DNA from 2 places in the Nonomuraea sp. NPDC054003 genome. Region 2 is predicted to be linked to the other one. Evidence: riboswitches for the same ligand, from Rfam matches in the RefSeq annotation. Region 2 holds a riboswitch; the other holds the start of a gene.
What was found. A riboswitch is a leader RNA that binds a small molecule or an ion and turns the genes downstream of it on or off. The one in region 2 is predicted to bind glycine.

Region 1: another riboswitch for glycine. It lies ahead of gcvT (glycine cleavage system aminomethyltransferase GcvT); the one in region 2 lies ahead of gcvP (aminomethyl-transferring glycine dehydrogenase).

What each region holds. Positions count from the first base shown of each region.
Region 1 covers NZ_JBVJKR010000008.1:273,694-287,801, reverse strand. Annotated here, with positions in the region: gene ACZ6YG_RS22880 (aldehyde dehydrogenase family protein) at 1-770, shown strand, start outside; gene ACZ6YG_RS22875 (3-oxoacyl-ACP reductase) at 775-1,539, shown strand; gene ACZ6YG_RS22870 (gamma-glutamyl-gamma-aminobutyrate hydrolase family protein) at 1,536-2,264, shown strand; glycine riboswitch at 2,282-2,379, shown strand; glycine riboswitch at 2,380-2,477, shown strand; gene gcvT (glycine cleavage system aminomethyltransferase GcvT) at 2,510-3,601, shown strand; gene gcvH (glycine cleavage system protein GcvH) at 3,598-3,987, shown strand; gene ACZ6YG_RS22855 (L-serine ammonia-lyase) at 4,045-5,421, shown strand; gene ACZ6YG_RS22850 (hypothetical protein) at 5,448-5,957, opposite strand; gene ACZ6YG_RS22845 (DUF6286 domain-containing protein) at 5,957-6,556, opposite strand; gene ACZ6YG_RS22840 (amino acid deaminase/aldolase) at 6,695-7,885, shown strand; gene ACZ6YG_RS22835 (DUF3618 domain-containing protein) at 7,889-8,218, opposite strand; gene bcp (thioredoxin-dependent thiol peroxidase) at 8,331-8,804, shown strand; tRNA gene ACZ6YG_RS22825 (tRNA-Leu) at 8,889-8,972, shown strand; gene ACZ6YG_RS22820 (HNH endonuclease signature motif containing protein) at 8,977-9,963, opposite strand; gene ACZ6YG_RS22815 (2-hydroxyacid dehydrogenase) at 9,997-10,950, opposite strand; gene ACZ6YG_RS22810 (hypothetical protein) at 11,014-11,412, opposite strand; gene ACZ6YG_RS22805 (sensor histidine kinase) at 11,559-12,725, shown strand; gene ACZ6YG_RS22800 (response regulator transcription factor) at 12,745-13,395, shown strand; gene ACZ6YG_RS22795 (ABC transporter ATP-binding protein) at 13,504-14,108, shown strand, end outside.
Region 2 covers NZ_JBVJKR010000004.1:447,716-461,823, reverse strand. Annotated here, with positions in the region: gene ACZ6YG_RS12725 (hypothetical protein) at 1-95, shown strand, start outside; gene ACZ6YG_RS12720 (RNA polymerase sigma factor) at 275-1,597, shown strand; gene ACZ6YG_RS12715 (hypothetical protein) at 1,745-2,143, opposite strand; gene ACZ6YG_RS12710 (TetR/AcrR family transcriptional regulator C-terminal domain-containing protein) at 2,258-2,827, shown strand; gene ACZ6YG_RS12705 (DUF5999 family protein) at 3,038-3,235, shown strand; gene ACZ6YG_RS12700 (alpha/beta hydrolase family protein) at 3,252-3,845, opposite strand; gene ACZ6YG_RS12695 (hypothetical protein) at 3,929-4,276, shown strand; gene ACZ6YG_RS12690 (tetratricopeptide repeat protein) at 4,994-5,863, opposite strand; gene gcvP (aminomethyl-transferring glycine dehydrogenase) at 6,024-8,855, opposite strand; glycine riboswitch at 9,010-9,101, opposite strand; gene ACZ6YG_RS12680 (MerR family transcriptional regulator) at 9,153-9,773, opposite strand; gene ACZ6YG_RS12675 (bifunctional nuclease family protein) at 9,922-10,392, opposite strand; gene ftsR (transcriptional regulator FtsR) at 10,499-11,125, opposite strand; gene ACZ6YG_RS12665 (FHA domain-containing protein) at 11,149-11,661, opposite strand; gene ACZ6YG_RS12660 (mannose-1-phosphate guanyltransferase) at 11,919-14,108, opposite strand, start outside.

The DNA of each region.
Region 1 (14,108 bases), on a different contig from region 2:
TGGTCGAGCACCCCGGCGTCGCCAAGATCGTGTTCACCGGCTCGACCGAGGTGGGCAAGGAGATCGCGGCCAAGGCCGCCGCCCACGTCAAGCGACTCACGCTGGAGCTCGGCGGCAAGTCGGCCAACATCGTCTTCGCCGACGCCGACGTCGCCAAGGCCGCCGCCGCCGCCCCGTACGCGGTCTTCGACAACAGCGGTCAAGACTGCTGCGCCCGCTCGCGCGTGCTGGTGCAGGAGAGCGTGTACGACGAGTTCCTGGAGCGGTTGTCGGAGGCGGTGCGCGGGCTGCGCGTCGGCGACCCGCTCGACCCCGCCACCGAGATGGGCCCGCTGATCAGCGCCGAGCACCTGGAGCGGGTCCGCGGCTTCGTCGCCGACCCGTACCTGCAGGGCTCGTGCCCGCAGGGCCGCGGCTACTGGTTCCCGCCGACGGTGCTGACCTCGAACGTCACCGACCGGGCGTTCACCGAGGAGATCTTCGGGCCTGTCGTGTCCGTGGTGCCGTTCGCCGGCGAGGCCGACGCGGTCCGCATCGCCAACGACACCCGCTACGGCCTGTCCGGCTCCATCTGGACCCGCGACATCGGCCGGGCGCTGCGGGTGGCCCGCGCGGTCGAGTCCGGCGCGCTCTCGGTCAACTCCAACTCCTCGGTCCGCTACTGGACCCCGTTCGGCGGCTTCAAGGAGTCGGGGCTCGGCCGCGAGCTGGGCCCCGACGCGCTCGCCGCCTTCACCGAGACCAAGAACGTCTTCATCTCAACGGAGTAGCCCTATGCAGCGTTTGCTGGACCGCGTGGCCGTCATCACCGGAGCGGGCAGCGGCATCGGCCTGGCCACCGCGCACCGGTTCGCCGAGGAGGGCGCCAAGGTCGTCTGCGTCGACATCGACGAGGAGGCGGGCGCCAAGGCCGCCACCGAGATCGGCGGCCTGTTCGTCAAGGCCGACGTGACCAGCGAGGACGACGTGGCGCGGATGTACGAGACCGCGTTCGAGACCTACGGGAGCGTGGACGTCGCGTTCAACAACGCGGGCATCTCGCCGCCCGACGACGACTCCATCCTGGAGACCGGCATCGACGCCTGGCGCCGGGTCCAGGAGGTCAACCTGACCAGCGTCTACCTGTGCTGCAGGCACGCCATCGGCTACATGCGCCGCCAGGGCAAGGGCTCGATCATCAACACCGCCTCGTTCGTGGCCGTCATGGGGTCGGCGACCTCGCAGATCTCCTACACCGCTTCCAAGGGCGGGGTGCTGGCCATGTCGCGCGAGCTGGGGGTGCAGTTCGCCCGGGAGGGCATCCGGGTCAACGCGCTGTGCCCGGGGCCGGTCAACACGCCGCTGCTCCAGGAGCTGTTCGCCAAGGACCCCGAGCGGGCGCAGCGGCGGCTGGTGCACGTGCCGCTCGGCCGCTTCGCCGAGGCGTCGGAGATCGCGGCCGCGGCCGCCTTCCTGGCCAGCGACGACGCGTCGTTCATCACGGCGTCGCAGTTCCTGGTCGACGGGGGGATCTCCGGCGCGTACGTGACGCCGCTGTGAGCCGGCCCGTCATCGGCGTCAGCACCTACGTCGAGCCCGCCCGGTTCACGGTGTGGGACCTGCCCGTGGCGCTGCTGCCGTACATGTACGTGGAGCAGGTGACGCGGGCGGGCGGGCAGCCGGTGCTCATCCCGCCGGCGGGCGATCCGGCTGCGCTGGTGACCCGGCTGGACGGGCTGATCCTGGCGGGCGGCGGGGACATCGACCCGGACCGGTACGGCGCGTCGCCCCACCCCCGCACCGACTACATCCGGAAATTTCGTGACACCGCCGAGTTCGCCCTGATGACCGCGGCCCTGGAAGCCCGGACCCCCTTCCTGGGCGTCTGCCGGGGTCTCCAGGTCCTCAACATCGCCATGGGCGGCACCCTCCACCAGCACCTGCCTGACGTCGTCGGCCACACCGGCCACTCCCCCGCCCCGGGCCGGTTCGGCCCCCTCCCCGTGCGCCCCGCCGCCGGCAGCAAGCTCGCCAAGATCCTCGGCGGCGCCCCGGTCACCGTGCCCCACTACCACCACCAGGCCGTCGACCGCCTGGGGGCGGGCCTGACGGTGACGGCCACCTCCGAGGACGGCACGATCGAGGCCGTGGAGCTCGACTCCCACCCGTTCGCCGTCGCCGTCCAGTGGCACCCTGAGGCCGCCGACGACTGCGCGCTCTTCGAAGCCCTGGTCGCGCATGCCGCGGAGTTCGCGGACGCGACAATTCACCCCGAAGGCCATTAGGCTTGCCACATCACCGTCGAAGCCGTGCGGGAGAGCGCCCTGACAGCCGGTCGGGGCCCCTGAAGGAGCAAGCCCTCCCCGCGAACCTCTCAAGGCAAAGGACCGTACGGCCGAGGTGTCCTCTGGAAAGCAGGTCCGCGCGACCTCGCCGAAGGTGAAAGTCCGGAAAAAAGCCGGGTGAAGCTCTCAGGCACCGACGACAGAGGGGGAGGATCCCGGCATCCGATCCTGTCCTGAGGTGCGACATGTCACGACCGACGCCGCTGAGAGACGTGCACGAGTCTCTCGGCGCCACCCTGACCGACTTCGCCGGCTGGCTCATGCCGCTGCGCTACGGCAGCGAGTCCGCGGAGCACAACGCGGTCCGCCAGGCGGCCGGGCTCTTCGACCTGTCGCACATGGGGGAGATCTTCCTCACCGGCCCGCAGGCGGCGGACGCCCTGGACTACGCCCTGGTGGGACACCTGTCGGCGCTGGCGACCGGGCGGGCGCGCTACACGATGATCGTCGACGAGCGCGGCGGGGTGCTGGACGACCTCATCGTCTACCGGCTCGGCGACGAGGAGTTCATGGTCGTGGCCAACGCCTCGAACGCGGGCAAGGTCGCGGACGAGCTGATGACCCGCGCCAAGGCGTACGACGCGCGGGTCGAGGACCGCTCCGACGAGTACGCCCTCATCGCCGTCCAGGGCCCGCGCTCCCAGGAGATCCTCGCCACCCTCACCGACGCCGACCTGGCCGGGCTCAAGTACTACACCGGCCTGCCCGGCAGGGTCGACGGGCGTGAGGCGCTCATCGCCCGCACCGGCTACACCGGCGAGGACGGCTTCGAGCTGTTCGTGGCCGTCCAGGACGCGGTGCCGCTGTGGCACGCGCTGACCGCCGCCGGCGAACCGTACGGGCTGAAGCCGGCCGGGCTGTCCAGCCGTGACACGCTCCGCCTGGAGGCGGGCATGCCGCTGTACGGCAACGAGCTGAGCGTGAAGCTGACCCCGTTCGACGCGGGGATGGGCAGGGTGGTGAAATTCGACAAGCCGGGCGACTTCGTGGGCAGGTCGGCGCTGGAGGCGGTCAAGGACACCCCGCCGCGGCGCCGCCTGACCGGGCTGGTCGCGCGCGGCCGCCGGGTGCCCCGCCACGGATACCCGGTGACCAAGGACGGTGCCGTCGTCGGCGAGGTCACCAGCGGCGCGCCCTCGCAGACGCTGGGCAAGCCCATCGCGCTGGCCTACGTCGACGCCGGCATCGACGCCGGCGAAGGTCTGGCCGTCGACATCAGGGGCAGGCAAGAACCCGTGGACGTGGTCGAGCTGCCCTTCTACAGGAGGAACAAGTGAGCAACATCCCTGACGACCTGAGCTACACCAAGGAGCACGAGTGGATCTCCGGCCTGGAGGACGGCCTGGTCGCCACGATCGGCATCACGGCCTTCGCCGCCGAGGCCCTCGGTGACGTGGTCTACGTGCAGCTCCCGGAGGTCGGCTCGACCGTGGAAGCCGGGGACTCGATCGGCGAGGTCGAGTCCACCAAGTCCGTGAGCGAGATCTACACGCCTGTCGGCGGCGAGGTGGTCGAGGTCAACCAGACCCTGGTGGACGACCCGTCGCTGGCCAACAGCGACCCGTACGGCGAGGGCTGGATGTTCAAGGTGCGCGCCGACGGCGACGCCGCCGACCTGCTCTCCGCCGAGGAGTACGCCGCCCTCACCTCGGGCGAGTCCTGACCCACCCGCCGGGGCCCGGCACCGGGCCCCGGCCCCGCGCGTGAAAGGCGCACATCAATGGCGATCAGCGTCTTCGACCTCTTCAAGATCGGGATCGGTCCGTCCAGCTCCCACACCGGCGGCCCGATGGCCGCCGCCCACCGGTTCGCGCGCGGCCTGCACCAGGACGGGCTGCTCGGCCGTACGGCACGTGTCGAGGCCATCCTGTACGGCTCCCTCGGCCTGACCGGCAAGGGCCACGGCAGCGACAAGGCCGTCCTGCTGGGCCTGTCGGGCGAGAAGCCCGAGCTGGTGGACGTCGACACCGTGGACGAGCGGCTGGCCGCGATGCGCGAGTCCGGCACGGTCCGGCTGTTCGGCGAGCGGGAGATCCCGTTCGTGATCGGCGAGGACCTGGTGTTCGAGCGGAAGATCTCGCTGCCGGAGCACCCGAACGGCATGCGCTTCACCGCCTACGACGAGGCGGGCGGGAGCCTGCGCGAGAAGGTGTACTTCTCGGTCGGCGGCGGCTTCGTGGTCGACGAGACCGCCACCGGCGCCGGCCGCATCAAGCCGGACGACACGGTCCTGCCCTACCCGTTCACCACCGGCGAGGAGCTGCTCAAGCACTGCTCGGCCACCGGCCTGTCGATCTCCGGGCTGATGCTGGAGAACGAGAAGGCGTTCGGCCTCGGCGAGGACGAGATCCGCGCCCGCGTCCTCGACCTCTGGCGGGTCATGACGGAGTGCGTGCGGCGGGGCATCGCCAAGGAAGGCGTGCTGCCCGGCGGGCTCAAGGTCAAGCGCCGCGCCCACCAGCTGCACCGCCGCCTGCAGGCCGAGTCCGCCGAGAAGGACCCGCTGCAGGCGATGGACTGGGTGTCGCTGTTCGCCCTGGCCGTCAACGAGGAGAACGCCGCCGGGGGCCGCATCGTCACCGCCCCCACCAACGGCGCGGCCGGCATCATCCCCGCCGTGCTCACGTACTACTCCCGCTTCACCCCGAACGCCGACGACGACGGCGTGATCCGCTTCCTGCTGACGGCGGCGGCGATCGGCGTGCTGTTCAAGGAGAACGCGTCCATCTCCGGCGCCGAGGTCGGCTGTCAGGGCGAGGTCGGCTCGGCCTGCTCGATGGCCTCGGCGGGGCTCACCGAGGTCCTCGGCGGCACCCCCGAGCAGGTGGAGAACGCCGCCGAGATCGGCATCGAGCACAACCTGGGCCTGACCTGCGACCCGATCGGCGGCCTGGTGCAGATCCCGTGCATCGAGCGGAACGCGGTCGCCTCCATCAAGGCCATCACCGCGGCCCGCATCGCGCTGCGCGGCGACGGCCGCCACCACGTGTCGCTCGACAAGGCCATCAAGACCATGCGCGACACCGGCAGGGACATGCTCGACAAGTACAAGGAGACCTCGCGCGGCGGCCTCGCCGTGAACGTCATCGAGTGCTGAGACGCTAATCCCAGGCGGCGTGAGGTCTAGCGACGGACGTGGATGCGGACCACCGCGCCCAGCTCGTCGTCGCGGACCTCACGCCGGATGCGGCCGACGATCTCCCGGTCCAGCTTGCCCACCACCGCGCCCACGTCCGCCCCCGGCGGGCAGGAGAGCGAGATCCGCAGCCGGGCCGTGCCTTCCAGCTCGCCGAGCACCCGCACCGCCGCCCGCGACAGCCCTTCCACGTCCTTGAGGCCCACGCAGAGCATCGCCGTGCCCGTGCCGGACCGCGTCCCGAACCGGCCCCAGCCGAGGCTCAGCAGCAGCCACCGGAGCGTCACCAGCGCGAGCACCACCAGCACCAGGGCCACCAGCCACGGCACCCACGGCTGCCCGCTCAGGGCGTCGGCGGTGCGCTCCGGCAGCACCCTGGCCCGCGGCGACAGCCCGCGCAGCTGGCCCTGGCCGCGCAGCCAGGCGAAGCCGCCGGCGATCAGCAGCACCGCGCCCACCACGGCCAGCCCCAGGCGGTTGCCCCCGTACTGCCGCATCACAGCCCCTTCCTGCGCAGCCGCACCACGACCTCACCCGTGCCGAGCGTGCCCAGCCCCGCCAGCCGGTCGCCCACCGCGGTGCCCACCTGCCTGAGCATCGCGCCCGACGACTCGGGGCCGGTCACCACGGTGACCTCGATGCGCCGCCTGCGCAGCCGTACCCTGACCCGGTCCACCCCGTCGGCCTGCCGCGCGACCTCGCGCAGCGTGCGGCGCAGGCCGGAGCGGGTGATGCCGATGACGATCAGCGGGTCCGTGGTCTCCACGGGTACGAGCCTGCACCGGCCCGGCAGCACCGCCAGCAGGAGCAGGCCCACGCCCAGGCCCGCGACCCCCAGCGCGGGCGCCGACAGATCCTTCCACGACGACGCGGACGCCAGCGCGGCGGCCTCGTCGATCGACACCAGGCCCAGCGGCCGGGCCCACAGGCCCGCGACGATCTCCGCGGCGAGGAGCCCGAGCCCGGCGGTCAGCAGCGCCGCCACGGCCACACCGGCGGGCGTTCTGGCCGGCCGGAGCACCCGGCGGGATCTGCGGACCGGGGAGTCGCGCACCGTGGCGGAGGTACCGGGCAGAAGCTGCTGGAGCGTGGTCATCACAACCATCAGAGGTACACGGGCGAGGCTCCCGCTCGACCGTGTCCCCGCCGCCCGTTTGCAGGATCATTACGGGCCACGCGATCAATGCGAATCAGCCTCATGTTCAATTGCCGGTTATGCCGTTACGCTGCCGGTATGGACGACCGCCAGCGCTACGACCGTGCCACCGCCGCGCTCGAGCCGCCGTTCGCCATCCTCGACCTGGCCGCGATGCGCGCCAACACCGCGAGCATGGTGCGCCGGGCCGCGGGCAAGCCGATCAGGGTGGCCACCAAATCACTCCGATCCCGGCCGGTGCTGGAGCGGGTGCTGGCCATCGAGGGCTTCCGCGGCCTGATGGCGTTCACCCTCCCCGAGGCGCTCTGGCTCGCGTCGCGAGGCCGCACCGACATCCTCGTCGCCTACCCCACCGCCGACCGGCAGGCCCTCGCCGCCCTGGCCGCGGACGCCGACGCCGCGCGGCACATCACGATCACCGTCGACTCGGCCGACCACCTCGCCTACCTGGACCAGGCGCTCTCCGGAGTCCACCCCCGGCACGAGATCCGGCTCTGCCTCGACATCGACGCCGGCTTCGTCGCCCTCGGCGGCCGGTTCAGGGCCGGCGCGCTGCGCTCCCCCGTCCGCGACGCCGACCAGGCCGCCCGCCTGGCCGCCGACATCGCCAAACGCCCCGGCTACCGGCTGGCCGGACTGCTCGCGTACGAGGCCCAGATCGCCGGCGTCGGCGACGCCCCCCAGAGCGCCGCCTACGGCCGCGTCGTGCGGCTCATGCAGACCCTCTCGGCCAGAGAGCTCGTGATGCGCCGCGGCCGCATCGTCAACGCCGTCCGCCAGGTCGCCGACCTCGAGTTCGTCAACGGCGGCGGCACCGGCTCCATCGAACGCACCGTACGCGAGAAGGCCGTCACCGAGGTCGCCGCCGGATCCGGGCTCTTCCACCCCAGGTTGTTCGACTTCTACCGCGGCTTCACCGGCCACCCCGCCGCGATGTTCGCGCTCCCCGTCGTGCGCCGTCCCTCACCGGACACCGTGACCGTGCTCGGCGGCGGCTACATCGCCTCCGGCCCCCCGGGCACCGGCCGCGCGCCCCAGCCGTACCTGCCCGCCGGCCTGCGCTACAGCCGCGACGAGGGCGCGGGCGAGGTGCAGACCCCCCTCACCGGCCAGGCCGCCGAGGACCTGCGCGTCGGCGACCGCGTCTGGTTCAGGCACGCCAAGGCGGGCGAGCTGTGCGAGCGCTTCGACACCCTCCACCTCGTCGACGGCGACACCGTCGTGGAATCCGTGCCGACCTACCGCGGCGAGGGCAGGACGTTCCTCTGACCGCTACCGGCGCCTGCGCCGCCGCCACAGCACCACGGCCGCCCCCAGCACCAGCACCGCGCCCACCCCGATCAGCACCGGGGCCAGATCCGGCGGCTCCTCGTCCCACAGCCGCTCAGGGTCCTGCCCCAGCTCCACCGGCCGCGGCGACATGCCCAGCGCGTCACTCACCTGCGCCACCAGGTTGCCCGCCCTGGTCTTCACGTCCGCCACCGTGCGCTCGGCGACCCGCTTCGGGCTCACCCGGTCGGCGATGGCATCCACCGTCTGCGCCAACTCCGCGCGCGTCCGCGCGATCCGCCGCTCCAGCTCATCAGGATCGGTGTCAGCCATGACTCTCCTTCCGGCGCGCTCCTGCTCGTGACGATCAGTCTGTCAGGTCATCACCCCGGACGGCACGCCAGCCCGGCCGGTAGGTTCTCCAGGAGAACCACGGGAGGACCTGATGACCGAATCCAAGCTCGCGCCCGGCGACGCCGCGCCCGAGTTCACGCTGCCCACCTCCGACGGCGGCAGCGTCTCTCTCGCCGACCACCGCGGCAAGCGCGTGATCCTCTACTTCTACCCCGCCGCCATGACACCCGGCTGCACCAAACAGGCCTGCGACTTCCGCGACAACCTCGGCCGGCTCACCGACGAGGGCTACGTCGTCCTCGGCGTCTCCAAGGACAAGCCCGCCAAACTCGCCAAGTTCGCCGAACGCGACGCCCTGACCTTCCCGCTCCTGTCGGACCCCGAGCTGGAGATCCACAAGGCGTACGGCGCGTTCGGGCTCAAGAAGCTGTACGGCAAGGAGGTCGAGGGCGTCATCCGCTCCACCTTCGTCATCGACCCCGCCGGAAAGATCGAACAGGCGCTGTACAACGTGCGAGCCACCGGCCACGTCGCAAGCCTCAAGAAGAAACTCGGCCTTTCCTGACCGCCCGGCCAGGCACCGGAAAAGCGGTTCCTCCGGCGCCTGGCCAGAGCGCTAAAATGTCGAAAGCCCGCTCAGGCGGGATGCGCGGGCGTGGCGAAATAGGCATACGCGGCAGGTTTAGGTCCTGCTGGTGGAGACACTGTGGGGGTTCGAGTCCCCCCGCCCGCACTTCTCATCGCCGCGCCCCACGATTCCGCCCCGCGTACGTCGGCGTCTGCGCATGACAGTTCGGACACAGCAATCTGAGATTCTCTCGCCGGTTGTCCAGCGGATCGCCGTTCACGTGATCCACTTCCAGGGTCAAGGGAGCACCCTGCCACGTCTCGCCCGTTCCGCACCGTACGCACGCGACCGGCACGCCGATGTCCCGGAGCACTCGGCGGAGCAGCGCCCCGCGGACGCGGCCAGAGCCGGGCGGACGCCGCACGAGGACGGCCGCCGGATCGCTCCGTGAGCGCGGCGGAGGGTCTGACCGGCGGGTGAAGTGGGACATGTCGATGCCGTGGCGGTCGATGCACCGCAGCACCCGACGCCGGTTCGTCTCGTCGGCGGGTAGGCCCAGGAGGCGGATCACCTCCGCGACCGACCGGGAGGTCCTGACGGCTTCGGCGACCGCCGGAGGGCTGAGCCGGAGGCGCCGGTATCCGCCGGGGACGGGAACGCCGGACGCGCTCAGCCTCCGGCGGATCTCATCACGTGTCGTGGTGCGCTCGGGCAGGCCGAGGCGACGCAGGACCTCGCGCATGCTCCTGGCGCCCGCCGCGGCCTCGGCCAGGGCTCGGGCGTCCGGCATGGCGCGGGGCTCGACAGCCGTTTCCGAGGCGCGGGCGAAGTGGGAGATGTCGAGACCGGCCGCCTTGATGCGCCTGCTGATATGTGCGTGCGCGCCACCGCTGCGCGGCACACCCAGGTGATCGAGGACGCCGTTGACGCTCGCCGACGCCGCCACCGCCTCGGCGAGGACCTCGGGTGTGTAGGTGTAGGCCGATCTCCGGCGGAAATGCGAGGTGTCCAAGCCCAGCCTGTCTATCGTGCGGCGCATGCTCGCCCGGGCGCCGCCGGAACCGCGCCGTCCGAGCAGGGCGAGCACTTCGGTCACGGAACGAGCTCGTCGGACGTGCAGGGCCAGTTCTTCGGGATCGATTCGGCCGTACGACATGCGAGGAGCATAGAAACGGTCACCGACAGTCGATCACGACACGATGTTGGCCGGTCGTTCACCGCGGGCGTACTGGGCTATCTGAGCGGCGGCCACCTGCCAGGCGCGGGCGTCCGCCTGGGGGACGTCGCCTGCCACGTGCGGGGTGATGAGGACCCCGGGGGTGTGCCAGAGGGGGTGGTCCGGGGGCAGGGGTTCGGGGTCGGTGACGTCGAGGATGGCGCGCAGGCGGCCGGTGCGGGTCTCGGCGAGCAGGGCCTGGGTGTCGACGACGGGGCCGCGGGCCGCGTTGAGGAGGATGGCGCCGTCCTTCATGGCCGCGAGGAAGTCCTTGTCGGCCAGGTGGTGGGTGTCGGGGGTGAGGGGCAGCATGAGGGCGACCACGTCCTGGGCAGGCAGGAGGGCCGGGAGGTCGGCCATGGTGACGACGCCGGGGCGGGGGTGGCGGGCCATCATCGTGATGTGCGGGCCGAACGGCTCCAGGCGGGCGCGGAGCTGGACGCCGAGGTCGCCGGCGCCGAGGATGAGCACCCGCTTGTCCCAGAGCGTCTCGGCGACGTGCGGGTTCCAGCGGGCGGCGGCCTGGTCGGCGGCGAAGGCGGGCAGGTCGCGGGCGACGGCCAGCAGGGTGGCGGCGGCCCATTCGGCGACGGCGGGGCCGTGGGCGCCGCGCGCGTTCGACAGGGTGACGTGGGCGGGCAGGCGGCCGGTCCAGTTGTCGGTGCCGGCGCTGAGCGTCTGCACGAGCCGGAGCGCGGGCAGCCGGTCGACGAGGGCGAGCACGCGGTCCACCGGGCGGGAGGGGATGACCATGACCTCGGCCGCCTCGGCGCCTTCTGGCGGTTCGTCGCGCACGTCGTACAGGAGCGCGGTGACCCCGTCGACGGCGGCGAGCGCGTCGAGGCCGCGCGGCTCGGGCACGAGGGCGATGAGGGGCTGGTCGGACGCTCCGGACTGGGCGGGCGTGATGGGCTCTTGTGTCGGCATGGTGTTCCCGGGGTTCGGCTGCCACGGGTTCATTCCCCGTATCGGATCGGAGAACCTGGGGATCTAGCCGACGCGCGTCGGGAGGGGCGCCGGTTGGAGGTCGCAGATGACGCGGCCCTCGATGCGGAGGCAGACCGGTGGGCGCTCGCCGGGCCGCTGCCAGGAGTCCGCCGGGCCGGGGCGGGCCCAGAGGGCGCCGGTCAGGGCGACGGCGCCGCCGCCGATGAGGCCGCCCACGACGAGGCCGGCGAGGCCGGCGCCGACGACCTGGGTCTGCTTGCGGCGCAGGAAGTCGCGGAGGGTGGGCTTGGCGGGCGGTGCGGGCAGGGGGCCCCAGCCGGGGCCGGAGTACGGGCCCGGCCCGAGCTCACCGTAAGGCGTGGGGCGGGTGTCCCGGCGGTTCGGGTCGCGCGGTGGCTCCTCTTCACCGCGCGACCCGGCGTCACGATCATGATCCGCCATCACGATCTCCCTTTACTCGCCCCGGAGGGCGCTCCCGGGAACTAGATTGCCGCAGCACCCGTAAGCGTGGCGTAAGACCTGGGTTGTACGCGTACTTCCCCCTCAAGGCTGAGCCGAGTGGTTGGCGGCATCCGTATCGTGAGGATGTGTTCGGCAAGGTGAGGGCGTGGTCGGCGCGCCGCGGGAGGCTGATGGACGCCCTCCGGGTGGCGCCCGTCGCGGTGCTGTGCCTGCTGCCGGCGGTCCCGCAGGTGTTCTACGAGCCCGGCGGGGTGACCGGCTACGTCTTCTTGACGCTGGTGCTGCTGGCGCCGCTGTTCGTGTGGTGGCGGCGGCCGGTGGCGGCGTTCGCGGGTGTCGCGCTGGTGAGCTTCGGCCAGTGGGCGGCGAGCGTGGACGTGCTGCCGGCCAACTTCGTGGTGCTGGTGGCGCTCTGGGCGGTGGCCGCGCGGAGCTCGTTCCGGTGGGCGCTGGCCGCCCTGCTGGTGGCCGAGCTGGGGGTGTTCCTGGCGCTGGTGCGGTGGGACACGCCCACGCTGGGCATGTTCACGACCGGTTCGATCCTCGTGGTGACGGTCTGGCTGGCCGGGCTGTACGCGAGCACGCGCAGGCGTTACCTGGAGAGCCTGGAGGAGCGGGCCAGGCGGGCGGAGCTGGAGCGCGACCAGCGGGCCAAGATGGCAGCGGCGGCCGAGCGGGCGCGGATCGCCAGGGAGCTGCACGACGTGGTGGCCCACCATGTGAGCGTCATGGTGGTGCAGGCCGACGGCGCGGGTTACGCGATCGCCTCCGACCCGGAGCAGGCCCGGCTGGCGGTGCGGACGATCTCCCGTACCGGACGGGAGGCCCTTGCGGAGATGCGCAGGCTGGTGGGCGTGCTCAGGGAGGACGAGGGCGCGGGCGGCGGCACCGACTACACGCCGCAGCCGGGGCTGGCGCAGTTGGAGGACCTGGTGCGCGGGGCGGGCGTGCCGGCCACGCTGCGGGTCACAGGCACGCCGGGCGAGCTGCCGGAGGGGGTGCAGCTCGCCGTCTACCGCATCGTCCAGGAGGCGCTGACGAACGCGCTCAAGCACGGCGGCCCGGACGCGCGCGCCGTGGTGGAGCTGGATTGCCGCGGCTCCGAGCTGGTGGTGCGGGTGACCGATGACGGCAGGGGGGCGGCGGCGCCGCTCGCCTCCGGCGGCCACGGGCTGGTGGGGATGCGGGAGCGGGTCGGCATGTACGGCGGCGAGGTCACGGCGGGGCCGCGGCCGAGTGGCGGCTTCGAGGTGCTGGCCAGGCTGCCGGTGCCGCGGGTCAGGGCGGCTTAGGGAGGTCGGGGTGGACCAGGTGATCCGGGTGATGCTGGTGGACGACCAGGAGCTGCTGCGGGCCGGGTTCCGCATGGTCCTGGGCGCGCAGCCCGACATCGAGGTGGTCGCCGAGGCGGGCGACGGGCTGCGGGCGGTGGAGCTGCTGCGCTCCGTCGAGGTGGACGTGGTGCTCATGGACGTGCGCATGCCGCGCATGGACGGGGTGGAGGCGATCGGCCACATCAGAGGGCCGAAGGTGCTCATCCTGACGACGTTCGACCTGGACGAGTACGCGTTCGCGGCCATCAGGGCGGGGGCCTCGGGCTTCCTGCTGAAGGACGTGCCGCCGGCGGAGCTGGTGAGCGCGATCCGTTCGGTGCACGCGGGTGACGCGGTGGTGTCGCCGCGCACGCTGAAGCGGATGCTCGACCGGTTCGCCGTCCACCTGCCGTCGGAGGCGCCGGCCGCGGCGGCGGAGCTGACGCCGCGCGAGCGTGAGGTGCTGCTGATGGTGGCGCGAGGGCGCTCCAACCTGGAGATCTCCGCCGAGCTGGAGGTGGCGGAGGCCACGGTGAAGACGCATCTGGGGCGGGTGCTGGCCAAGCTGGGGCTGCGGGACCGGGCGCAGGTCGTGGTGTACGCGTACGAGGCGGGCCTGATCGTGCCGTCGCATCGGCCGAACGGCTGAGTGGGGTCGTCTGGCGTCGCAGGAGAAGTCCCTCCTCAGGGCCCATAGATCACGAAATTTCCGGCCATAGCGTGAGTCGCGTTCTTCAGATCCCGACGAGGAGTGGACGTGACTTTCACGAAGACCCGGCACCCCGCCGTGGTGGCCGAGGCGCTGACCAAGGTGTACGGCGAGGGCGACGCCCGGGTGCACGCGCTGCGCGAGGTGGACGTGTCCTTCGGCACCGGCGCCTTCACGGCCATCATGGGCCCGTCGGGCTCGGGCAAGTCCACGCTGATGCACTGCCTGGCGGGCCTCGACACGGCCACCTCCGGGACCGTGCGCGTCGGCGAGGTGGAGCTGACCGGGCTCAGCGACAAGCGGCTCACGCTGCTGCGCAGGGAGCGGATCGGCTTCGTGTTCCAGGCGTTCAACCTGCTGCCCACGCTGAGCGCCGAGGAGAACATCCTGCTGCCGCTGCGGATCGCCGACCGCCGGCCCGACCAGGTGCTGTACGACCGGGTGATCGACACCGTGGGGCTGCGCGACCGGCTGGGGCACCGGCCGGCGGAGCTGTCCGGCGGCCAGCAGCAGCGGGTCGCGGTGGCCAGGGCGCTGATCAGCAAGCCGCAGGTGATCTTCGCGGACGAGCCGACGGGCAACCTGGACTCGCGCAGCGGCGCGGAGGTGCTGTCGTTCCTGCGCACGTCGGTGCGCGAGCTGGGGCAGACGAT
Region 2 (14,108 bases):
CGGAGGACGTCCTCCAATACTGGACCGACGAGCGCCTGGAAGACGCCCAGCCGATGCCCATGCCGGAGGTCGGGGAGTTCGAGATCGGCGAATAGCGCGATCAGGACCCGCGAGGGCGCGCCGCCGGCCGGGCGGCCCGCCCTTTTTCGCGTCACGGGAACAAATCGCGCCGCATGGCGTTATTGATACTGGTGAGTAGAGCGGCCGGAGCCGGGGCCGCGCCACCACACCCGCCTACATTTCGCTTCCACTCCGTTATGGAGGAGGTGTCCTCATGCCCCGAACCGCTGTGGCCCCAGCCGCCACCCTCGAGCAACTGATTGACCGAGGGCGAGCCCAGGGCCGCCTCTCTCTCGCGGAGCTGCGCGACGCTTTCGCCCAGGCCGGCATCACCCCGGCCGAGGGCCGCTCGATCTTGCGCGAGCTCACCGAGTCAGGGGTGAACCTGGCCGCCGAGAACGAGCCGGCCACCCCGAAGAAGGCCGCAGGACGGCCTGCGAACAAGCCTGAGGCCAAGCGCTCCACCAGGAAGGCTTCGCGCTCAAAGACTACCGACTCCAAGGCCCCGGAGGCAAAGGCCGCCGAGGTGAAGACGGAGATCGACGCGGAGGGTCCCGACGACGCCGCGCTGGAGCCGGAGGAGGCCGAGCTGGAGACCGAGGCGCTCGACCTCGACGACCACCAGTCCGCCATGGGCGACTCGGTGCACACCTACCTGAAGTCCATCGGCCGCCGCACCCTGCTCACCGCCGCCGAGGAGGTCGACCTGGCCCGCCGGATCGAGGCCGGCCTGTACGCGGAGCACAAGCTGGAGAGCGAGCCGGACCTGTCCCCCGAGGACCGCGAGGAGCTGCTCCTCGTGGCGGAGGACGGCAAGGCGGCCAAGGACCACATGCTGGAGGCCAACCTCCGGCTGGTGGTCTCGGTGGCCAAGAAGTACACCGACCGCGGCATGTCGCTGCTGGACGTCGTCCAGGAGGGCAACCTCGGCCTGATCAGGGCCGTGGAGAAGTTCGACTACACCAAGGGCTTCAAGTTCTCCACCTACGCCATGTGGTGGATCCGCCAGGCGATCCAGCGCGGCTTCGCCGACTCGGCCCGCACCATCCGGCTGCCGGTGCACGTGCTGGAGATGCTCTCCAAGCTGTCGCGCGTCGAGCGTGAGATGCACCAGCGGATGGGCCGCGAGCCCACGCCGGAGGAGCTGGCGGTGGAGCTGGACAGGACGCCCGACCAGATCGAGGAGCTGATGCGGACCAGCCGCCAGCCGATCTCGCTCAACGCGACGATCGGCGAGGACGGCGAGACCACGATCGGCGACCTGATCGAGGACGTCGACTCGCCGGAGGCGTCGGAGATCGTCGACCGGCAGCTCCTCGGCGCCCAGCTGCGGGGCGTGCTGCAGAACCTGTCGCCGCGCGAGGCGAAGATCATGGCGCTGCGGTTCGGCCTGATCGACGGCAAGCCGCACACGCTGGACGAGATCGGCAAGCACCTCGGGCTCACCCGGGAGCGGATCCGCCAGCTGGAGAAGGAGTCGCTGTCGAAGCTGCGCCACCCGAGCAACACCCGCCCGCTGCTCGACTGGGCCAGCTGACCAGGGTCACCGCCGGGCCCGGCCGGGATGAACCCCGCCTGACCGTACCCGGGCCGGCTGACCCGGCGAACGCGACGAGCCCCGGCCTGCGCCGGGGCTCGTCTGCGTCGTGGCGGCCGGGCCGGGCTCACCGCCCAGGGAGGCCGGTCACCTGGCGGAGGGCACGGGACGGGGCACGCGCGGGATGCCCCACATCCTGTTTTCCTCGCGGAGCGTGCGCAGCTGCTCCACCTCCATGGTCCACATGGCGCCCTTGGGCGTCGCCTTGGCCTTGCGCCGGGCGATGCGGTCGTCGTAGGACTTGACCCCGAACGCCGCCCGCTGCCCCGCCTCGGCCGCGCGCAGCGCCTCGGTCAGCTCCTTGTCGAGTGCCCGGCCCGCGGCCCGCAGCTCGATCTCGTCGGCGTCGGCGGCGCGCAGGTCACGCAGCACCTGCTCCGCCTCCCTGGCCCTGCCGAGCAGCTCGGGGTAGCGCTTGGAGATCTCCAGATCCGCGTGGTAGCGGACCTCGGCCTCGCGGCTCACCCGCGGACGGAAAAACGCCATCGACTCTGCCCTTCACGCTGTCGTTCTTATCAGCGACCAGGGTACGCGCTCCGCACCCCCGCCCCGTAACCGGTCCGGCGCGGCACTCCGGCGCAGCCTCCTTTACATAGTAAGATGATCACCATGCCCGCCAAGCGACCACCGGTCCCCCTGTCCCGCGAGCGCATCATCGAGGCCGCCCTGCACATCGCCGACAGCCAGGGCCTGCGCAGGCTCACCATGCGCAGGCTCGGCGACGCCCTCCAGGTCGAGGCCATGGCCATCTACCACCACCTGCCGCGCGGCAAGGAGGCGCTGATGGACGCCCTGGCCGAACACGTCACCGCCGTCCACGTCGAGCAGGCGGCGACCTGGCAGGAGACCGCCAGGGCGTGGTGCAGGGCCAGCCGGGAGATGCTGCGCGAGCATCCCGGCGTGCTGGCGCTGGCGCTCACCAAGCCGCCCAAGGGCGCCACCGTCATCGCCATCGGGGAGCAGATCGAGCAGCTCGCCGACGGCGGCCTGCCCGGCGCCGAGGAGGCCGTGCGCACGCTGCGGGCCTTCGTCTTCGGCAGCGTCGCGGTCGAGGTGCAGCGCTCGGGCTGGGCCGACCCCGAGGTGGACGAGTGGGTGCGGCGCGACCGCGACGCCGACGCGGACTTCGAACGCGGGCTCGACGCGTTGCTCCGAGGGCTCCAAACCTAGTGTGCGTGTCATGCTTGGCCCGTTATCCTGCATAAGGCACGCTGTGTCGGAGGTCACACTCCAGGGGATCCTCCCTTAACAGTCCAAACGGGCTATGTCGGAACGTGTGACGCACATCGCACACTTGCTGCACACTTACTGGAAAGAGAAACCCGAGCCGCTCCCGACTCCTTGATCGGGGGCCATCCACGAGATATCGGAGGCACGCCGATGTGCCCGCACGACCCGGTCTGTCCGTCTGCCGACGCGCCTGACCGCGAAGCCGCCCGCACCCTGGCCTGCCACCCCGAGCAGGGGTGGAGTCTGCTGTGCAACGGGGTCGTCCTGTTCGAGGACACCGGTGAGCTGCTGCCCGGCGGCACCGCGATCGCCCCGCACCGCCCCGACCCGCTGGTCGGGGCAGCCTGAGCGCACCGCCGACCGGTTACCCGAGATAACGGGTCAGCCAGTCGGCGACCACCTCGCCCACCCGGGCGGGTTCCTTCTTCAGGTCGTGCCCCTCTCCCGGGAGCACCACGAGCCGCGTCGCGTCCGCCGCGTCGGGCACGCCGAACGGGTCCCTGTCACCGTTCACCACCAGCACATCGACTCCGGCGCCGCGCAGCTCGTCCGCCCTGGAACGGTCCGGCTTGCCGGGCGGGTGCAGCGGGAACGCCAGGGCCACCACCGCCACCGCCCCGGCCGCCCGCGCGGTCCGGCAGGCGACCCGCGCCCCGTTGCTCCGGCCGCCCTGCACGAGCGGCAGCCCGGGCCACCGGCCGCGCAGCTCGGCCAGCACGGCCAGCCACGCCTCGTCCTGCCGCTCGGCCGATCCGGGCGCCCGCGCCCCCGCCATCCTGAACGCCTGCGTCACCCTGGCCACGGTCACGCCCATGCCGAGGGCCGCCTCGCGGACCGCCAGCAGGTCGGGCGCGTCGACTCCCCCGGCCGACCCGTGCGTCAGCACCAGCAGCAGCCGGCCGCGCTCCTCCTCGTCGACGTCGACCCGCGCCGGCCCCCGGGGAGTCATGATCTCCATGGCAGCACCGTACCTGGGGAGGAGCTCAACATAGCTCCCAGGTCTGATGACGGCGCGCCTCCGGACAGGGCAGGATGTCCTCTATGCAACCGGAGAGGGATGTCCGCGACGAACTGCGGGCGACGATCGACGCCCGCCGCGACCTCGGCCCCGACTACGAGCCCGCTCTTGTCGACTCCCTGGCCGACCGGCTCGACGCGACGATAGCGGCCCGGGTCGAAGCCGAGCTCAAGCGGCGCGGCAAGGAGACCAAGCGCAAGAACGACAGCTCCCGCTCCATGGTGCCGATCGCGCTGGGCTCGATGGGCATCGGCGTCCCGCTGACGGCCATCGCCGCCAGCCAGGCGGGCACCGTGGGCCTGATCGTCGCCTGGCTGTCCATCGTCCTGATCAACATCGCCGCCGCCGGCGCCCTGATGCGCCGCCCCTGACGGCCCCCGTCCCCCTCCCCCAGGCGCCACCCCGGAACTACAACGAGCCGAGCGGGCCGAAGGCACGCCTTACGGCGCCCGGCCCGTGGGGGTTCCCAAAAAGGTCTTGACCTGCGGCCAGCGCGCTGATGCGCCGCCCCTTACCGTCAAGGCACGCTGCCTGTCTCCATCTCCCCAAGCGCGGCCACCACACCCCGGAACTACGGCGAGCTGAGCGGGCCGAAGGCACGCCTTATGGCGCCCGGCCCGTGGGGGTTCCCGAAAAGGTCTTGACCTGCCGCCGAGAAGCGGCCGCCCGCCCCCGTCAACCCACAGCGGCGAGCCGCCAACACCCGAAAAGGGATCACACGGCTGCCCCCACTCCACAACCCAAGCGGACGAGACCGACCATGACGCGGCCGAAAGGCTTTCAAGCGATCGCCCGCACTCCACACGAGCGGAACGGCCACTGACGCGGGCCGAGGGGTTCTCACGCGGTCAGCTGCGCACCCTCCACCTCGTCCACCCGTGACCCATCGGGTTCTCATGCGGTCAGCTGCGATCCGCAACCCATGAGAGGGCAGAGCCGGCGCGGCCTGGAGAGGTTCTCAACCGCAGTTCGCCCGCACTACCCGGTGGCCGTCGGCACGCTTCCGGACTCATCGACGGTGGCCTGTGTTCGAAAATCACTGCGGGGCACGCACAACGGTGCCCTGACTCGAAAGCTGTGGGGTCGGCTCAGGTGTCGCGGTCGTAGCGGAGGCGTACTTCGGCCGCCAGGCCTTCGTCCTGGTGCTCCAGCCCGTACGCCCACACCTGCCCGGCGGCGTCGTCGCGGCCGCGCAGGGGAAGCGTGCGGGCCAGCAGCTCGATCGCCAGCGCGCTCACCTGCGCCTCGCCACCCTGCTCGACGGCCTCGGCGAACTCGGCGCAGGCCATCTCCAGGTGCGCGATGCCGAGCTGCACGCGCAACCGCGCCGCGTCCTCACCGGAGGCGGCGTCCTCCAGCGCGTCGAGCAGCACGTCGGCGGCCTCCCCCGGCTCCTCGCGCCCGATCAGCAGGTCGGCGAGCTGCTGCGCGGCGTGCACCCGCACCTCGACGGCGGGTCCGTCCGGCTCGGCTCCCTCACGCGAGGCTTCCCCGCCGGCCGGGGCGTCGTCCCCGGTCCGATGGCCCGTCTCGATGGCGGCGCGCAGCTCGGCCTCCGCCTCGTCGTAGTCGCCCACCTCGCCGGCCAGCCGGGCCAGCGCCAGGTGCGCGAGCGGCACGTACGAGGGGGTGCCGACGCCGAGCACGGCCTGCCAGGCCCCGCGCGCCTGGTCCAGCCGCCCTTCACGCTCGAACCCCTGAGCCAGGTGGCAGGCGGCCTGGGCGGCGAACTCGGGGTGCCCGGTGGCCAGCGCCGTCCTGGCGGCGGCCCGCGCCCCCTCCACGTCGCCCGCCTGGTCGAGCACCACGGCGAGCCCCACGGCTGCCTGCGCCCGATCGGGGCTGCCGGGCTGCGCGGCGAGCTCGGCGAGTATGGCGGCCGCGCCGTCGAGGTCACCGCCTTCGGCCAGGCGGCGGGCGGTGTCGAGCGGCGGGGTCTCCAGCTCTGAGAACGTCAAGAGAGCTCCTTCGGCGACGAACGCCCCGAGCCTAACGAGTTCTCGCGATCATGTCTGCTCGGTTGACCCCATCGGTCTGGCTGACGCCCGATTGGTCCGAAATGCCCCCTCTGGAACGCGAACAGGCCCGGCCGCGCGGGCCGGGCCTGGACCGCCGTTGTCAGTCCTCGTACGCCTCCAGAGGCGGGCAGGAGCACACCAGGTTACGGTCGCCGTACGCCTGGTCGATCCGCCGCACCGGCACCCAGTACTTGTCCTCGCGCAGCGACGGCACCGGATAGGCCGCCTCGCTCCGCGCGTACGGGTGACTCCACTCGTCGGCGGTCAGCGCCTCCGCGGTGTGGGGGGCGTTCCGCAGGGGGTTGTCGGCCGGGTCGTACTCGCCGGAGGCCACCTTGGCGATCTCCGCGCGGATGGCGACCATCGCGTCCACGAACCGGTCCAGCTCGGCCAGGTCCTCGCTCTCGGTCGGCTCGATCATGAGCGTTCCGGCGACGGGGAAGGACATGGTGGGCGCGTGGAAGCCGTAGTCGATGAGCCGCTTGGCCACGTCGTCGACGGTGACGCCGGTCTCCTTGGTGATCTGCCGCAGGTCCACGATGCACTCGTGGGCGACCAGCCCGCCCCTGCCGGTGTAGAGGACGGGGTAGTGCGGGGCGAGGCCGCGGGCGAGGTAGTTGGCCGACAGGATGGCCTGCTCGGTCGCTGCGGTGAGGCCGTCACTGCCCATCATCCTGATGTACGCCCACGAGATCGGCAGGATCCCGGCGGAGCCGTACGGAGCGGCAGAGACGGGCCCGACGGGAGAGCCGTCGCGCAGCGGGTGGCCGGGCAGGTAGGGGGCGAGGTGGGCGCGGACGGCGACCGGGCCGACGCCGGGCCCGCCGCCGCCGTGCGGGATGCAGAACGTCTTGTGCAGGTTGAGATGGGAGACGTCGGCGCCGAACTCGCCGGGCTTGGCCAGGCCGACGAGCGCGTTGAGGTTGGCCCCGTCGACGTACACCTGGCCGCCGGCGTCGTGCACCTTGGCGCAGATCTCCGTGACGGTCTCCTCGTAGACGCCGTGCGTCGACGGGTAGGTGACCATGATCGCGGCCAGCCGGTCGCGGTGCTTGCCGATCTTCGCGTCGAGGTCGGCCAGGTCGACGTTGCCGTCGTCGTCGCAGGCCACGACCACGACCCGCATGCCGGCCATGACGGCGCTGGCGGCGTTGGTGCCGTGGGCGGACGACGGGATGAGGCAGACGTCGCGCCCGGTGTCCCCGTTGGCGCGGTGGTAGGCGCGGATGGCCAGCAGCCCGGCGAACTCGCCCTGGGAGCCGGCGTTCGGCTGGATGGAGACCTTGTCGTAGCCGGTGACCTCGGCGAGCCAGTCCTCCAGCGTGCGGATCAGCTCGCCGTAGCCGAGCGCCTGCGCCTCGGGCGCGTACGGGTGGATGCCGGCGAACTCGGGCCAGGTGATGGGCTCCATCTCGGTGGTCGCGTTCAGCTTCATCGTGCAGGAGCCGAGCGGGATCATCGAACGGTCGAGCGCGATGTCCTTGTCCTGGAGCCTGCGCAGGTAGCGCAGCATCGAGGTCTCGCTGTGGTGGGTGTTGAACACCGGGTGGGTGAGGAAGTCCGACTCGCGCAGCAGGGAGGACGGCAGCGCGTCGTCCACGGCGTCCAGGGCGGCGTCCGCGCGGTCGACGCCGAAGGCCGCCCACACCTTGGCGAGCTCGGCGGCGCCGGTCTTCTCATCGCAGGCGATGGAGACGTGGTCGGCGTCGGCCTGCCACAGGTTGACGCCGCGCTCGGCGGCCGCGGCGACGATGCCGGCGGCCCGGCCGGGAACGCGGGCCAGCACGGTGTCGAAGAACTCGGCGTGCACGACCTCGACGCCGCCCTCGCGCAGCCCCGCGGCGAGCGCGGCGGCGTGCCGGTGCACCCGCCGGGCGATCCGCCGCAGCCCGTCGGGCCCGTGGTAGACGGCGTACATGCCGGCGATGACCGCGAGCAGGACCTGCGCGGTGCAGATGTTGCTGGTGGCCTTCTCGCGGCGGATGTGCTGCTCGCGGGTCTGCAGGGCCAGCCGGTACGCGGCCGCGCCGTCGGCGTCGACCGACACCCCGACCAGGCGGCCGGGCATCTGGCGCTGCAGTCCCTCGCGTACGGACATGTAGGCGGCGTGCGGCCCGCCGTAGCCGAACGACACGCCGAACCGCTGGGAGGAGCCGACGGCGATGTCGGCGCCGAGCTCGCCCGGGGCGGCCAGGAGCGTGAGCGCCAGCAGGTCGGCGGCGGCCACGACCAGCGCGCCGGCCTCGTGCGCCCGCTCGGCCACGGCGCGGAAGTCGCGCAGCCGCCCGGACGCGCCGGGGTACTGGACCAGCACGCCGAAGCATTCGGGCAGGTCGCCGGTCAGGTCGCTCTCGACGAGCTCGATGCCGAGCGGTTCGGCGCGGGTGGCCAGCACGGCCTTGGTCTGCGGCAGCGTGTCGGCGTCCACCACGAACACCGGGCTCTTGGCCTTGCCGGCGCGGCGTGCCAGCGTCATGCCCTCGGCCGCGGCGGTGGCCTCGTCGAGTAGGGACGCCCCGGCGACGGGCAGGCCGGTGAGGTCGGAGACGACGGTCTGGAAGTTCAGCAGCGCCTCCAGCCGGCCCTGCGAGATCTCCGGCTGGTACGGGGTGTAGGCGGTGTACCAGCCCGGGTTCTCCAGGAGGTTGCGGCGGATGACGGCGGGCGTGACCGTGTCGTGGTAGCCGAGGCCGATCATGGAGGTGAGCACCTGGTTGCGGCCGGCGAGGGCGCGCAGTTCGGCGATGGCCTCGGCCTCGCTCGCGGCGGCCGGCAGTTTGAGCCGGTCCTTGGCCCTGATGGCCTCGGGCACGGCCACCGCGACCAGGTCCGCGACCGATTCGAAGCCGACGGCCTCGAGCATGCGCTGCTGCTCGGCCGCTGAGGGCCCGATGTGCCTGCTGGAGAACGGCGGTGCTGACAGGTCGGTCATGGAGATGCCTCCCGAGGCTGTGGAGACCGGCGCTGGGCGCGGGCGTATGCCGGATCTCCCCCTCTGTCATGGCGACCTGAGAGCTTCACCCCGCTACGGGGCTTGCACCGTCGGTGAAGTGCGCCTGGCGGACGCACCTGCTTTCCAGAGTTGCCTCACCCGAGCGGTACGGGCGCCTGAGAGATTCCGGGGAGGGTTGCTCCTTCGGCGCCCCGGCGGTGCCGGGGACTCTCCCGCACGGGGTCGTCAGCATGTCCTAGATTACAGCCTCGACCCTAATTGGGGTGGTACGGGGCGTCACCCGATGCGGCGCGCGCGCCGCCGCCGGGCCAGTTCGTCAGCGGGATGGTCGGCCGGGACGTCGTCCACGACCGCCGCCCGTTCCCCCGGCAGCTCCGCGAGGGATCCTTCGACCTCGCGCCAGACCCGGCCGAGCGCTATGCCGAACACGCCCTGACCGCCCTGGAGAAGGTCGATGACCTCGTCGGCCGAGGTGCACTCGTAGACGCTGACGCCGTCGCTCATCAGCGTGATCTGCGCGAGGTCGGCGACCCCGCGGTCGCGCAGATGCTGGACGGCGGTGCGGATCTGCTGGAGGGAGACTCCGGTGTCGAGGAGCCGCTTGACGACTTTCAGGACCAGGATGTCGCGGAAGCTGTAGAGGCGCTGGGAGCCGGAGCCGTGCGCGGCTCTTATCGTGGGCTCCACCAGGCCCGTGCGCGCCCAGTAGTCGAGCTGCCTGTAGGTGATGCCGGCCGCCGCGCAGGCTGTCGGCCCGCGGTATCCGATGTCGTCCGGCAGCGTGGCAGGCTGCTCGTCGAAGAGCAATCCTTGTTCTCCGGCACGCTGCCGCGCACTCTCGCGCCGCACCGGATCTTCCTGGCCGGCCGTCTTTCCCTCGCCGCTGCTGACCGCCACGCGGACCTCCGGCTTTCTCTCATCCCGTGGCCTCATCTGGGGGTTCGTAAAAGGTCGACCACGGGTTTCACTTGCACCGTAGGACCGTGACCATGCTCAGTCAACGATCCGGCTCGGCGCGTCGTGAAGCGTAAATGCACTGAAATACCTACCCCGCCCGGCCGAAGTCCTCGGGTGAGATCGTGTCAAGGAACTCCCTGAACTTCTCCACCTCGTCCTCCTGGTCGTCGGGGATGATCACACCGGCCTCCTGGACCACCTCCTCGCTGGCGAAGATGCGGGCTCCGGTGCGGAGCGCCAGCGCGATCGAGTCGGAGGGCCGGGCGCTGACCTCCACGCCGTTGGAGAACACGAGGTCGGCGAAGAAGATGCCGTCACGCAGAGCGACGATGTTGACGGCGCGCAGACCCACGCCGAGCGCGCTCAGCACGTCCCTGAAAAGATCGTGGGTGAGCGGCCGGGGCGGCGGCTCGTCGGCCTGTGCCAGCGCTATGGCCGTCGCTTCGGTCATGCCGATCCAGATCGGCAGGAACCGCTCCCCGTGTGCCTCCTTGAGCAGAACGATCGGCTGATTGGTGGGCATTTCTACCCGAACGCCCACTACCTCCATCTGCAACACGGGCTGCTCCATATTCGACTGGCCGGTGGCCCGGCTCAGGTCATCGCTGGTCCGCTTCTGCATTTCAACGTAACACCCGCCGAGCCCTGAATGTCCCGCAGGCCGCTCATCGGCCCAGAACGCCACGAACCCCCGTACGCAGCAGGGCGGCATGGAGGTCGAGCAGGAGCGCCGACAGCTCCCTGGCCGCTTCGTCGGCCTCACCGATCGCGCCGGGCTTGCGGCGTTTGAGTATGGGCGCGACCGTCTGCTCGACCAGACCGGCCTCCCGCTCCGCCGCGGCCTTGACGGCGCGCAGATGACGGGCGTGCAGGCCGAAGCGGGCCAGCCCGCCCACGGCCCGGGCGATCTTCAGCGCTTCCTCGTCGTAGCGCCGGGCGACCGGCGCCAGCAGCCCGTAATCCTCCAGCTCGGTGAGCGTCTCCTCGTCGAGCCCCGCGGACTCCAGCAGCTCGGCCCGGGTGAGCTTGACCTCCTGCTTGTCGTGCAGCGCGCGGGGGCGGCCGAAGCTCTCGGCCATCTTGTCCTTGATCACGCGCAGCGGGAGGTAGTGGTCGCGCTGCTCGGTCAGGATGTAGCGCAGCTGCTCGACGTGCAGGTGGGTGAACTTGCGGAAGCCGGACGGGGTGCGCTCCGGCTCGATCAGCCCCTCGCCCTCCAGGAAACGGATCTTGGAGATCGTGACGTCGGGGAACTCGCCCTGCAGCAGGGCGAGCACCTCCCCGATGCTCATGTGCGAGCGTGCCGCCTGTGAGCTCATGCGCCGACGGGGGTCCGCATCAGGAACAGCAGCCGGAACTTGCCGATCTGCACCTCGTCCCCGGAGTGGAGCGGGACCTCCTCGATGCGCTCCCGGTTGACGTAGGTGCCGTTGAGGCTGCCCACGTCGCGCACCGAGAACTGGCCGCCGCGATGGCGGTAGAACTCGACATGACGGCGCGAGACCGTGATGTCGTCGAGGAAGATGTCGCTCTCCGGGTGGCGGCCGGTGGTGGTCAGCTCCTTGTCGAGCCTGAACCGGCTGCCCTGGTTGGGCCCCCTGGTGACGGTGAGCAGCGCCGCGCCCGGCGGGAGCTGCTCCACCAGCGCCCGCTCGGCCAGCAGCATGTCGCCGGTCTCAGCCTCGTACGCCTCTATTCCCGCGACAGAGATCGTCGATGTCGTGTCCCCGGAGACCTCGGGTCTGGTCAGCTGGGTCCCACAACGGGAACAGAAACGGGCATCCTCGGGGTTGGCATGCCCGCACTGCGTGCAGTAGACGCTCGGCATCGATCGGCTCGGCCTCCTACCGCGAAGTCGCGGCAACGGTGCTCGGGGCGCGCCTCGCTTCGCTCTTCACGTTTTGGCGAATGCCGCAACTTACGCTGATCAGCGGCAAAGGTCAAGGCGGGGCGCTGGACGACAGGTTCGGACGCTGACAAAGTTACAACCGCCCCTACCTGAAGGTCCATGCCGCCGCGCGTCTTAACATTACGATCTTGCGGTCCTTCCAGACAAATCGTGGACAGGATCCGGCCTGTTATGGATCATGTCGCCTGCTCGACCACCTGGGCCCAGCGTTCGAGCAGGATCTGCGCGGTGTCGACGTCCGACGCCTCCGCCCACAGGTCGGTCGCCGGTTCGGTGGCGGCGGGCAGGATGAGCACCCAGCTGCCGTCGTCGCCGACCACCCGCACCCCGTCGGTGGTGTCGATCCGGTGACCGTCGCCGCTCGACTCGGCCGCCTCGATGACCGAGCGCATCACCGCCCCCTTCGCCGCCCACTGCGTCGGGATCGTCCGCTTGAGCAGCTTGGCCTCGGGGATCCTGGCGTCGATCTGGCTGAGCGAGAGCCGGGTGCGGGCCACCAGCCCGAGCAGCCGCATGAACGCGGCCAGCCCGTCGATGGCCGGGCTGAACTCGGGCACCACGAAGCCGCCCCGCCCGTCGCCGGCGAAGATCATGCCGGGGTCGCCGGCGGCCGAGGTGAGCGCGTCGACGGCGGTCGAGGTCCACCGCACCTGCACGCCGTGGAAGCGGCACACCTGCTCGGCGACCCGGGTGGTGGTGACGGGCAGCGCCACCTGCCCGCCCCTGCGCTCGGCGGCCACCAGGTCGAGGACCACCAGCAGCGCCCGCTCCTCGCTGATGAGCTGGCCCTGCTCGTCCACCAGCGCGATGCGCTCCCCCACCGGGTCGAACCTGACGCCGAAGGCCGCGCGTGAGGAGCTCACGAGCTCCGACAGCCGCTGCAGGTCGCGCCGGCGCTCGGCGATCGTCTCGGTGGGCGACAGGTCGTCCAGCACCGCGTTGACGGTGAGCACCTCGATCCCGGCCCGGCCCAGCAACCGCGGCAGCACCAGCGAGGAGGTGCCGCCCGCGCAGTCTGCCACCACCTTCATCCCGCGCACGCCGGTCATGTCGACCCGGCCCAGCAGCTCGTGCGAGTAGTCCTCGACCGCCCTGGCCGGAAAGGTCAGCTCGGCGATCTCGCCGGGGAAGGCGCGGCGGAACTCCTGCCGGGAGAAGACCCGCTCAAGCTTGCGCTGGGCGCCGGGGGGCAGGTCGGCGCCGCGGTCGTCCATGATGACGATGTCCACGCTCTGCGGGTCGCCGGCGGTGGTGCGCAGCGTGATGCCGCCCGCGGCGGTGCCCCTGGCGGTGTGGAAGCGCGCCACCGGCAGCGGCGCCGCCTCTAGGTCGTGGACGTTGATCGCGCTGGCGTTGAGCGCGCCGATCACGGCCCGCTTGAGCGCCCTGGCGGCCAGCGAGGAGTCACGCGAGGTGACGACGTATTCGCCCTTCTTCAGCGTGGTGGCGTACGCGCTGGCCAGCCGGACGCAGAGCTCGGGCGTGATCTCGACGTTGACCAGCCCGCTGACCCCGCGCGGGCCGAACAGGCCGCGCTGGCCGCGCGACTCCCAGATGACGCTGGTGTTGACGACCGCGCCGGCCTCGATGGTCTTGAACGGGTAGATCTTGACCCCGCTGGAGACGTACGCCTCGGCCTCGATGACGCACTCGTCGCCGATGATCGCGTTCTCCTCGATGCGGGCGCCGCTCATCACGTCGGTGGCCTTGCCGATCACGCAGCCGCGCAGGTGGGTGCCGGGGCCGAGGTAGACGTTGTCGTGCACGATCGCGCGGTGCAGGAAGGCGCCCTCGCGCACCACCGCGTTGTTGCCGAGCACCGTGTACTCGCGGAGTTCGGCGCCGGCCTCGACCTTGGCGTACTCGCCGACGAACAGCGGCCCCTTGAGCACGGCGTCCGGCTCGACCGAGGCGGAGCCGGCCACCCAGACGCCGGGCGACACCTCGAAGCCGCCGATGTCGAGCCTGACCTTGCCGGACAGGGCGTCGGCCTGGGCCTTGCGGTAGCTGTCGTGGCTGCCGACGTCCTCCCAGTAGCCGTCGGCCACGTAGCCGTAGATGGGGGCGCCGCGCTCCAGCAGCCTGGGGAAGACGTCGGCCGACCAGTCGGCGGGCTCGCCGGTGGGGACGTCGCCCAGCACCTCGGGCTCCATGACGTAGATGCCGGTGTTGACGGTGTCGGAGAAGACCTGGCCCCAGGTGGGCTTCTCCAGGAAGCGCTGCACCCGCCCGGCCTCGTCGACGATGACGATGCCGAACTCGAGCGGGTTCGGCACCCGCTTGAGCCCGATGGTGACGAGCGCCCCCGTGTCGCGGTGGAAGCGGATCATGTCGGTCAGGTCGATGTCGGTGAGCGCGTCGCCGGA